DNA from 2 places in the Photorhabdus aballayi genome. Region 1 is predicted to be linked to the other one. Evidence: riboswitches for the same ligand, from Rfam matches in the RefSeq annotation. Region 1 holds a riboswitch; the other holds the start of a gene.
The links. A riboswitch is a leader RNA that binds a small molecule or an ion and turns the genes downstream of it on or off. The one in region 1 is predicted to bind thiamine pyrophosphate.
Positions count from the first base shown of each region.

Region 1 (5,538 bases):
ATCGTTTGTAAACAAGTTACTAAAGAAGAAATGTAATAAGAAATTACTCTTGGCAAATGGAAGAAACCGAAATGTCACTATTGGCAATAAAAACATGAGAAATTTTCCATCTGTGACAAAATCAAATTATATTGATGTATCTTTCAATAAGTTAATTAGTTGACAAATAAAAAACAAAACTAAAATTTTAGCCTAATTATTATTATAAATTATTATCACTTTTACGAAAGAATAAATAACCATATTGACTGTTGCTCACAGGATTATGTAGATTTAAAAACATTGACGTTAGAAACGGTTATTTATCATATATAATATTGCAACATAGTTATAATTAAATTGACAAAATAAAAAATTATTTATATGAATAATTAAAACCAATGAGATTTATATCAATAGCGATAGGTAAATATAAACATATAACCTTATAAAACTCATTTAGATAATAGAGAAACATATTATATCTTTGTAATAAATTCATATAATAAAATGTTCAGTTTAGCGATAGAAAAATAAAAATATAAAAACTGATTTCAGTGACGGGTTAATTAAATTAGGAAAGAAATTAAACAATTCAAAATTAATCAATGAGTTATTTATTGCAATTGATAAATTCATATTAGTTTTTGCTCTAAAATCATCCAACAATCTTATCAATTATCTCCAACAACATTGGAAAATTACAAATCAATAAAGAACAATAACGAAAAAATTCATTCTTTCAAAAATAAAAAGACGCTAACATAGATAAAAATTTACGACAATAAATTTATTTCCATTTTTTTTGATATTTATAAAGAGAAATAGTTAAATTTATAATATATAATCTGTATAGATAAAAAAATCTCAAACAAACAAAATATAAATTTCTTTTTTAGAATTTTACAGAAATAATAATGTATATCTAATCTATGATGAAAATATTTCATTGTTGAATAATAAGGGCCAAAAAAAATATTAACAAAATCAATAAAGACGATGAGTTTAACTATATTTAAATTTATGAAAACCAAATCAATATCGACATTATAAATACAGTGAATAATTTATTCTTTATCGGTATTAAATCTCATAAACCTACTTATCTTATCCAATAAAATTGTCTGCTAGCAAACGATAAGAATTACGAGAACATATAATCCAGCACATAAAGATCTTACTCTTTCGCCCCTATACTCCCTAAAAAATGGTAATGTTACTTTCGCACTAAATAGCCACTTTTCAGGTAATAAAATTCTCTTTAACCTCCCACCTGAAGCGATCCACTACCACTTCCCTCTCAATACAACTTGTTATCCTAAAAAGGATAAATGACAATCAATAGCATCTTTTCATAACTGGAGTAAAACATGACTGATATCGCTAAGTTGTTAGGCAAAGACGCGGACAGTTTATTACAACATCGTTGTAGTACCATTCCGAGTGAAAATCTCTATCTGCCAGGCTCCGATTTTGTTGACCGCGTAATGATCGACAATAACCGACCGAATACGGTTCTGCGCTCCATGCAAACATTATTAAATCATGGTCGTCTTGGAGGCACTGGTTATTTATCTATTCTGCCGGTGGATCAAGGCGTAGAACATTCTGCTGCCGCTTCTTTTGCAGCAAACCCACTCTATTTCGATCCAAAAAATATCGTTGAATTGGCTATTGAAGCCGGTTGTAACTGTGTTGCCTCTACTTATGGCGTGTTATCCGCTGTTTCTCGTCGTTATGCTCATAAGATCCCATTTCTGGTTAAATTGAACCACAATGAAACACTGAGCTATCCCGCTCAATATGATCAAACTTTATATGCCAGTGTCGAACAAGCATTTGAGATGGGTGCCGTTGCCGTTGGAGCAACAATTTATTTCGGTTCTATTGAATCACGGCGTCAAATTGAGGAAATTTCAGCCGCCTTTAAACGGGCGCATGAATTAGGCATGGTAACGGTATTGTGGGCCTACCTACGTAATCCTGCCTTCAAAAAAGAAGGTGTAGATTATCACTCTAGTGCGGACCTAACAGGCCAGGCTAATCATTTGGCAGTCACTATCGGTGCTGATATCGTTAAGCAGAAAATGGCCGAAAATAACGGCGGCTATACGGCGATTGGTTTTGGTCATACTGATAAACGTGTTTACGCTAATTTGACTAGCGATCATCCTATCGATCTGGTCCGTTATCAGATAGCTAACTGCTACATGGGCCGCGCCGGTATGATTAACTCAGGCGGCGCATCCGGTAATAATGATTTGAGCGACTCAGTTCGTACCGCAGTTATTAATAAACGCGCAGGCGGTATGGGGCTAATCCTCGGTCGTAAGGCGTTCAAAAAATCCATGAAAGAAGGTGTTGAACTGATTAATGCAGTTCAAGATGTCTATCTGGATAAGCAAGTTACTATAGCTTGACATCACCCGTCCGGAAGAAAGTGGGGAGCAGTCACCAGAAGAGGGAAATTCAAAAAAATCCCTCGATTTTCATCGGGGGATTTGTGCAGGAAAAACAGCGGATCTCGGGAATTATCTCGTTAAAACTGACAAATAAGAACTGTATCAAGGCAATTTCGTTGATAATCATCCCAAAAACCGAGGGGATATTCCTCAATATCGCTTTTTAACAGCATTGGTTTTTGCCATCTAAATTGTTTGAACCCTGCCTTTCGGAGCGCTGCTTGATACTGTTCACGGCTCCAATGATACATAGTGAAAGGGCTAGGTGGTGTGGTAAGAAATTCAGCTCTCACGAGAGTTGTGTCTTTCACGGGCTCTTCACTCAGAATTTTTATACCATAATTTTCATAATTCACTTTTTCTAATCGACAATCAGGTTCAGCGGTATACGCAATTAGTTTACCGGAAGGCTTAAGATGAGCGGCAATGACACGGAACTTAAATGCCAATGACCCGTCGTCATGCCCCTATATGGACTCCCCTGAACGATCAACTGATTTTACACAGTTCGCCAATCCGCTACTCTCACCACCACTGATGAAAATGGTGCACAGGTCCAATCCCTTTTCCTACATCTAACAAATCCGCTTGTTCTAACGCCGCCTGAAGATATGATTTGGCAACAGGCAGTGTTGTCTGCCAATTTGAATAACGCGGACGCAAAGCGGCCAGTGCAGCGGAGAGCGTACACCCTGTACCATGTGTATGACGCGTATTGATTCTAGGCGCAGTAAAACGCCATTCTCCCTCAACAGTAAATAGCCAATCAGGGCTTTCATGTTCTGTAAGGTGTCCGCCTTTCAGTAAAACGGCTTCGCATCCTAGCGATAATAATTCACGCCCTTGTTTTTGCATGTCCGTTTCGGTTTTTGCTACAGAACATTTCAATATCGCTGCGGCTTCCGGCAAATTTGGGGTAATCAACGAAACCTTCGGTAATAATTGTTCAACAACCTCGGAAACCGCTTCCGGCGCCAGCAACGGATCGCCACTTTTCGCAATCATTACCGTATCCAATACAACATAAGGAACGGAATAACGACTTATTGCGTCGGCAACAACAGCAACATTGGCTGCATTAGATAACATGCCTATCTTAGCGCTATCAATTCTGATATCTGACAACACAGATTCAAGCTGTGCCGCAACAAAAGTAGGATCGATATCATAAACAGATTGCACACCACAGGTGTTTTGTGCAACAAGCGCTGTCATGACTGTAGCGCCATAAGCACCAAGTGCAGAGAAAGTTTTTAGGTCGGCTTGAATGCCGGCACCGCCACTAGGATCAGTACCGGCAATTGTCAGTGAATTGATTCTCATCATAGGTACCTCTTCCAACCAGACATAAAGAAAAGCAAGTATCAGGAAAAGACACCATGACTTCCCTACGCTGGCATTATCCAGATCAGGTATTACGGGTTCATCTCAGCTCAATAAAGAGCGCCCCGAGCCAAAACAAAAACACCCTATCAGATAACCAACAGGGTGATATCGGTATGTCATTGTTGCCAGTAAAAAATCAATCAGACAACAAATTTACTTCGTCAATCCAAAATGGTCGACAAAAAGAAGTTATGCTGTAGTGACGTTTGCCGCAGAAGGACCTTTCTGACCGTCCTGAATTTCAAACTCAACTTTTTGGCCTTCCGCCAGAGTTTTAAAACCCTCGCTCTGAATAGCGCTAAAATGTACAAACACATCTTTGCTGCCGTCAGCAGGAGTAATAAAACCAAAACCTTTTGATTCGTTGAACCACTTTACAGTACCAGTGATTTTTGCCATTTTAAGAATTTCCTTTGGATCACTTAATTCTAATTCGCCGTTTCGGCGTAACATAAAAACTAGAGCGAGTTGCTGCTATTAACAGAACCGTACCTCGTTTACCCGAACGATTTATCACATATTCTTAATATGATGGCAAGCCATTTTTTATCAGCTATGGAGCTAACGCACATATTTAAAATTCTTAACAACAATTATTGTTTAACATAGCTGCAAAAATTTGAAAATCCAAGGTTATCCTAATTAGCTTACAGTTTATCCACTCAACAAAACCCCAGATAACATAAATAACACTAATTTATTTTGCCTGTCTTATTATTAGACTTTCTATATCTCATAGTATGTTCATAGGACCAATTTCTACTGTTTAGGCGAAAGAAAAAGTCAACACATTCCCAATATTAGTCGACTAAAATATCAGTATTAAATATACCCAGTTAATACCTATCACATCTTAATATTAATTTTTCGTTTAGCTTTTATTGAAAATAGCAAGAGTAGAATTCCTGAATTTAGATGTTTGTCATATTTTACGTGATGCACAGGATCTTCCCAATTTATGTCGTCGGGAAATTGGAGCAATAAATAATGAAGTTTGATTTAACCGCAGCCTATACCCTATCAACTACTCTTTTAGTCTCATCTGGGACAGTGTTTGCAGCAACGGCAGATACTGCTAATAAGTCATTAGCAACGACTGAATCTCACACACCGAGCAGTTATGGCAACAATTCAAGTAGCTTATGGGAAAAACTCAACAATAATATCACCCTCACCTGGGATGCACCCGACAATGAACTTTATCTGCCAGTAATTACTTGGCATAACAGGCATACCTACGATAAAGAGAAGATCGATAGATATAATGAACGGCCCTGGGGTTTCGGCTATGGTAAATATCGTTACGACGAAGACAATGATTGGCATTCCCTTTATGCAATGGCTTTTATGGATTCTCATAACCGTTTGGAACCCATCGTTGGCTATGGATTTCAGAAAATGTGGATACCCGGTGATTTAGATGGTTTTCGAATGGGAATAGGGTTCACTTTAAGCGTTACAGCTCGTCATGAATATTATTATGTCCCTATTCCACTCCCATTACCGTTATTCTCCATAGAATATGATCGGTTATCGCTGCAAGGGACATATATTCCCGGCACATATAATAATGGTAACGTCCTCTTTGCTTGGTTACGTTGGCAATGGTAACTGGATAAAAAATACCGGGCTGTGTAATATCAGCCCGGTATTTTTATAGCGATAATCCAGGTATATGTTATCCCTGCTCCTGTGCTCTCATTTTTTCACG
Region 1 is NZ_JAPFCD010000027.1:46,506-52,043, reverse strand. It holds gene fbaB (class I fructose-bisphosphate aldolase) at 1,350-2,399, shown strand; gene OO184_RS14215 (hypothetical protein) at 2,519-2,890, opposite strand; gene thiD (bifunctional hydroxymethylpyrimidine kinase/phosphomethylpyrimidine kinase) at 2,967-3,767, opposite strand; TPP riboswitch at 3,810-3,902, opposite strand; gene cspE (transcription antiterminator/RNA stability regulator CspE) at 4,017-4,226, opposite strand; gene pagP (lipid IV(A) palmitoyltransferase PagP) at 4,815-5,438, shown strand; gene OO184_RS14195 (amino acid permease) at 5,506-5,538, opposite strand, start outside.

Region 2 (5,538 bases), on a different contig from region 1:
GCATGGCGCAGCCAAACCAGCCGATCATAGCTGCGCCGATGCCGGAAGTGAAGTGGTCATAACCGGGTGCAATATCTGTTGTGAGTGGGCCAAGGGTATAGAAAGGGGCTTCGTGACAATGTTCCAATTCTTCCGTCATATTGCGGCGGATCATCTGCATAGGAATATGTCCGGGACCTTCGATCATCACCTGAACATCATATTCCCAGGCAATTTTGGTCAGTTCACCTAATGTGTGTAGTTCTGCAAACTGCGCTTCATCGTTGGCATCTTGAATAGAGCCGGGGCGTAGGCCGTCTCCCAATGATAGGGAAACATCATAAGCGGCGCAGATTTCACAAATTTCACGGAAATGTTGGTAGAGGAAGTTTTCTTGATGATGAGACAGGCACCATTTCGCCATAATTGAACCACCGCGGGAGACAATTCCAGTGAGGCGTTTGGCTGTCATCGGTACATAGCGCAGTAATACACCGGCATGAATGGTGAAGTAATCTACCCCTTGTTCTGCTTGTTCCAACAAGGTATCACGGAATATTTCCCAGGTGAGATTTTCCGCTACGCCATTGACTTTCTCTAGCGCCTGATAAATAGGGACTGTACCGATGGGAACCGGGCTGTTACGTAAGATCCATTCGCGAGTTTCGTGGATATAACGGCCAGTAGAGAGATCCATGACCGTATCTGCACCCCAACGAGTAGACCAGATTAACTTTTCTACTTCTTCCTCAATAGAAGAGGTGACTGAAGAGTTACCGATATTGGCATTAACCTTCACCAGAAAATTGCGACCAATAATCATCGGTTCTGATTCAGGGTGATTAATATTGGCGGGAATAATTGCCCGACCGGCTGCGACTTCCTGACGGACAAATTCTGGCGTGATATTTTCTGGCAACTGAGCGCCAAAACTTTGTCCAGCATGTTGTTGGCGTAACACATCACCGCGGATACGTTCGCGTCCCATATTTTCCCGCAGTGCGATAAATTCCATTTCCGGTGTGATGATGCCTTTACGGGCGTAGTGCAGTTGAGTAACGCATTTGCCTTTACGGGCTTTTAATGGATGGGGGCGATGATTGAAACGCAAATGATCGAGACCGGCATCCGTTAGGCGCTGCTGCGTAAAATCAGAACTGAGGGTAGCAACAGGTTCAGTATTTTGGCGTTCGGCGATCCACGGTTGGCGTAGTTTGGTTAACCCAACATGTACATCCAGTTTGGCATCAGGATCGCCATAAGCGCCGGAAGTATCATAAACCGGGATGGCTTCGTTTTCTTCATATTGAGGTTCTTCTTTGGTGCCGCCAATTAAAGTAGGTGATAACTGGATTTCACGCATTGGAACTTGGATATCGTCGCGGGAACCTTGAAGATAAATTCGTCGTGAATTTGGGAATGTCACTCCTTGAATAGAATTAATAAATTCTTGAGCAGCATCGCGTTGTGCTTTACGTGGGCGTGCCGGATTGGGTTTTGGCGAGATATCGGTTGTAGGGATAACATTATTATGAGACATAGCAAATTCCTAACTGTGTTATTGGGAAAGTTGCTTGTCTGGAGCTCGCAGGAGTAATAATTGATGGCTGGACAGACCCGTGAAAAATTGGGTGGGCTGACAGCGGTTGATTACTCTTGTTCCCTTCGCAGGTATTAACCCGATCAGGTTCCGCGGATCCCGAATTAACGGTCTCAGCCTGTGTATGCTGCGATAAGACAGCTTACGCTAGGCACTCCGACAAGAAAGTAAGCAGTAGTATAGAAGGGATTGTGAAAACTACAACCCTTACTGATTGAAAGTATTTACAGTGACCAGGTTAATTGTTTCCAGCCATGTTGTTGTGCTTGGGTTTTTAAACGGGTATCGGCATTGACCGTAATTACCTCATCGGCAAATTGACACATTGGTAGATCATTAATTGAATCACTGTAAAAACGAATAATTTCAGGATAATTATTTTGTTGTTCCAGCCACTGTTTTATTCGTTTGACTTTCCCTTCACGAAAAGTCGCAATACCGTCTATTTGGCCGGTATAACAGCCATTTTCCACCACCATATCAATGCCCAGAGCAGTGTGAATGCCCAATTCGATAGCAATCTTTTTCACAATAAAAGAAACTGTGGCTGAGATGATCATCACTGGGACTTGCTGCTGTTGATACTCAGTAATAAGCGCTTTGGCTTGCGGATAAAATCGAGGTTTGATTTTTTCGTTAATAAATTCAGTCAGCCAAAGATCAACTTGTTCTTGTGGAATTTGATGCAGTGTTTGCAGGCTAAATGCCAGATAACCACTCATATCCAGTGAACCAGCGTTGTAATCAGCCATCATTTTTTTATCTGCTTCGATAAAACTTGGATCAGTAATGATCCCTTTTTCCCATAAAAACTCTGTCCAGATAGCGCTGGAATCCCCGGAAATTAAGGTGTCATCCAGATCAAACACGGCAAGCAATTGTGACATGGTGTTGTGTTCCTCAGGTCAAAGTATATTGATAGTTGAGAATAACGCTTATTACAGTTAAATCGAGCCATATGGTATATGGCAATAGTAATAAAGCACGCTTTTTTGATTAAAAAGCGTATGATTTATACAGATATGTATAATAAATTAAGATCCCATAATGATGATTCAACAACAAGTAACAGATATAGAACGGGGCTGGTGGGTTATCAGTGACGAGAATCGTATTTGGCTTCCTAAAGGAGAATTACCTTTTGGAATGGCAAATCAATGGTCTCTGCAAGGAAAAATAGCCTTGCCTATTGGTGAGTGGCAAGGTGAGAAAGTTTGGCTTATTCGTCAGAAAATGGCTGCAAATATGGTTTCTTTACGAAACATTATTTCAAGTGAGCGCGGTTTATTTCAATTAGCTGGCCGGGGAGTGCAATTGGCGGAATTTTATCGCTCTCATCAATATTGTGGTTATTGCGGTAGTGAAATGCATCATAGTATTAATGAATGGGCTTGTTTGTGTCATCACTGCCATGAACGTTATTATCCGCAGATTGCACCTTGTATTATTGTCGGTATTCGTCGGGATGATCATATTTTGCTGGCTCAACACCAACGTCATCGTGGAGGCATATATACAGTTCTTGCGGGATTTGTTGAAGTCGGTGAAACACTCGAAGAAGCTGTGGCCCGTGAAGTGATGGAAGAGAGTAATATTAAAATTCGCAACTTACGTTATGTGGCTTCTCAACCGTGGCCTTTTCCTCATTCATTGATGATGGCATTTCTGGCTGATTATGGCGGTGGTGAGATCCGTCATGATCCGAAAGAGCTAATTAGCGCAGGTTGGTATCACTATGATCAACTGCCATTGATTCCGCCACACAATACTATTGCCCGTCGGCTGATTGAAGATACGGTTGCTCTGTGCCGAAATACATAATGTACAGTTGCGCAATTCAACGGGAGAGATCTACCTATCATGTTACAATGGCGTCTAATCATTGTAGTCAGATTATATTGCGGCCAATAAATAGATGGAGCCTGTCATGAATGAGCTGAAAAACGACCGTTATTTGCGAGCTTTACTACGTCAACCCGTTGATGTTACACCTGTTTGGATGATGCGCCAGGCTGGCCGCTATTTACCTGAGTATCAAGCTACTCGTGCTGAAGCCGGTGATTTTATTTCTTTGTGTAAAAACACTGAACTCGCTTGTGAAGTTACTTTACAACCTTTGCGGCGTTATCCGCTGGATGCGGCGATTCTCTTCTCTGATATTCTCACCATTCCTGATGCTATGGGACTGGGACTCTATTTTGAAGCAGGTGAAGGGCCTCGTTTTAAATCTCCTGTTTTCAGTCGTGCTGATGTGGAAAAGCTGCCAGTACCCGATCCGGAAATGGAACTGGGTTATGTGATGGATGCAGTACGTGCGATTCGTAAAGCGTTGGCGGGGCAGGTTCCTTTGATTGGCTTTTCCGGTAGCCCGTGGACACTGGCGACTTATATGGTGGAAGGTGGCAGCAGTAAAGCATTCACTAAAATTAAAAAAATGATGTACGCCGAACCTACCGTAATGCATTTGTTGCTGGATAAGCTGGCAGACAGCGTTATTCTTTATCTCAATGCTCAGATTAAAGCAGGCGCTCAGTCTGTAATGATTTTCGATACTTGGGGGGGAGTATTGACGGGGCGGGATTATCGGGAATTTTCTTTGCATTATATGCACAAAATTGTTGATGGCCTGATCCGTGAGAATGAAGGTCGTCGTGTGCCGGTGACACTGTTTACTAAAGGTGGCGGGCAATGGCTGGAAGCAATGGCTGAAACCGGTTGTGATGCGCTTGGTTTGGACTGGACGGCAGATATTGCCGATGCACGCCGTCGTGTGGGAAATAAAGTCGCTTTGCAGGGCAACATGGACCCATCCATGTTATACGCTTCTCCAGAGCGGATTGAACAGGAAGTTTCGACAATTTTGCAAGGTTTTGGGACAGGTTCTGGTCATGTCTTTAACCTTGGTCATGGTATCCATCAGGATGTGCTGCCGGAACACGCGGGTGTATTTGTTGAGGCGGTACATAAACTTTCAGCTAAATATCATCAGTAAAAATATGATTAATACGAAAGCGTTACGCCAGGAACAAATAGAAAAAGCTCAACAAGTTATCCGTTATGATGATTTTTCCCCACCTAAATTGATTGCTGGCGCTGATGTGGGTTTCGAACAACAGGGGGCGATTACTCGTGCAGCGATAGCGGTTCTTTCTTATCCTACCCTTGAACTGGTGGAATATCAGGTAGCCCGCATTGATACTACGCTGCCTTATATCCCCGGTTTGCTCTCTTTCCGTGAATACCCAGCATTGATGGCTGCCTGGCAGTTGTTGAAACACATACCTGATCTGGTGATGGTGGATGGTCATGGCATTGCTCATCCACGCCGTTTAGGTGTTGCCAGCCATTTTGGTTTATTGGCGAATGTACCTACCATTGGTGTGGCGAAACGTCGTTTATGTGGTGAAAGTGAGCCATTGGGAGAACAGCCCGGCAGTTGCCAACCTTTGTTTGATAAAGAGGAACAGATTGGTTGGGTATGGCGAAGTAAAAAACGTTGTAATCCATTGTATATTTCTACAGGGCACCGAATCAGTCTTGATAGTGCATTGCTATGGGTGGAACGTTGCATGAAAGGTTATCGCTTGCCTGAAACAACCCGCTGGGCAGATGGTGTAGCCTCAAATAGGCCATTTTTTGAACAAATGATGCAGAAAAATCCTTAAATTCGGTGTAAGCGTGTGGATATTCTTGAATTTCAGGTAAACTGCGGAGCAAATTGTGCATAATGAGTAAAAACTAATGTTACGAAACCCGATACATTTACGGCTGGAAAAACTTGAAGGCTGGCAGCATCTGACCTTTATGGCAAGTCTGTGCGAGCGGATGTATCCAAATTACCAGATGTTCTGTCGCCAGACAGCGTTTGCAGAACCTGCTCTTTACCGCCGTATTCTGGATTTGGTGTGGGAAATATTAGTTGTAAAAGATGCCAAGGTGAATTTTGATAATCAGCTGGA
Region 2 is NZ_JAPFCD010000023.1:5,040-10,577, reverse strand. It holds gene thiC (phosphomethylpyrimidine synthase ThiC) at 1-1,519, opposite strand, end outside; TPP riboswitch at 1,623-1,748, opposite strand; gene OO184_RS12860 (HAD family hydrolase) at 1,804-2,466, opposite strand; gene nudC (NAD(+) diphosphatase) at 2,627-3,400, shown strand; gene hemE (uroporphyrinogen decarboxylase) at 3,507-4,571, shown strand; gene nfi (deoxyribonuclease V) at 4,576-5,244, shown strand; gene OO184_RS12840 (YjaG family protein) at 5,321-5,538, shown strand, end outside.
Region 2: another riboswitch for thiamine pyrophosphate. It lies ahead of thiC (phosphomethylpyrimidine synthase ThiC); the one in region 1 lies ahead of thiD (bifunctional hydroxymethylpyrimidine kinase/phosphomethylpyrimidine kinase).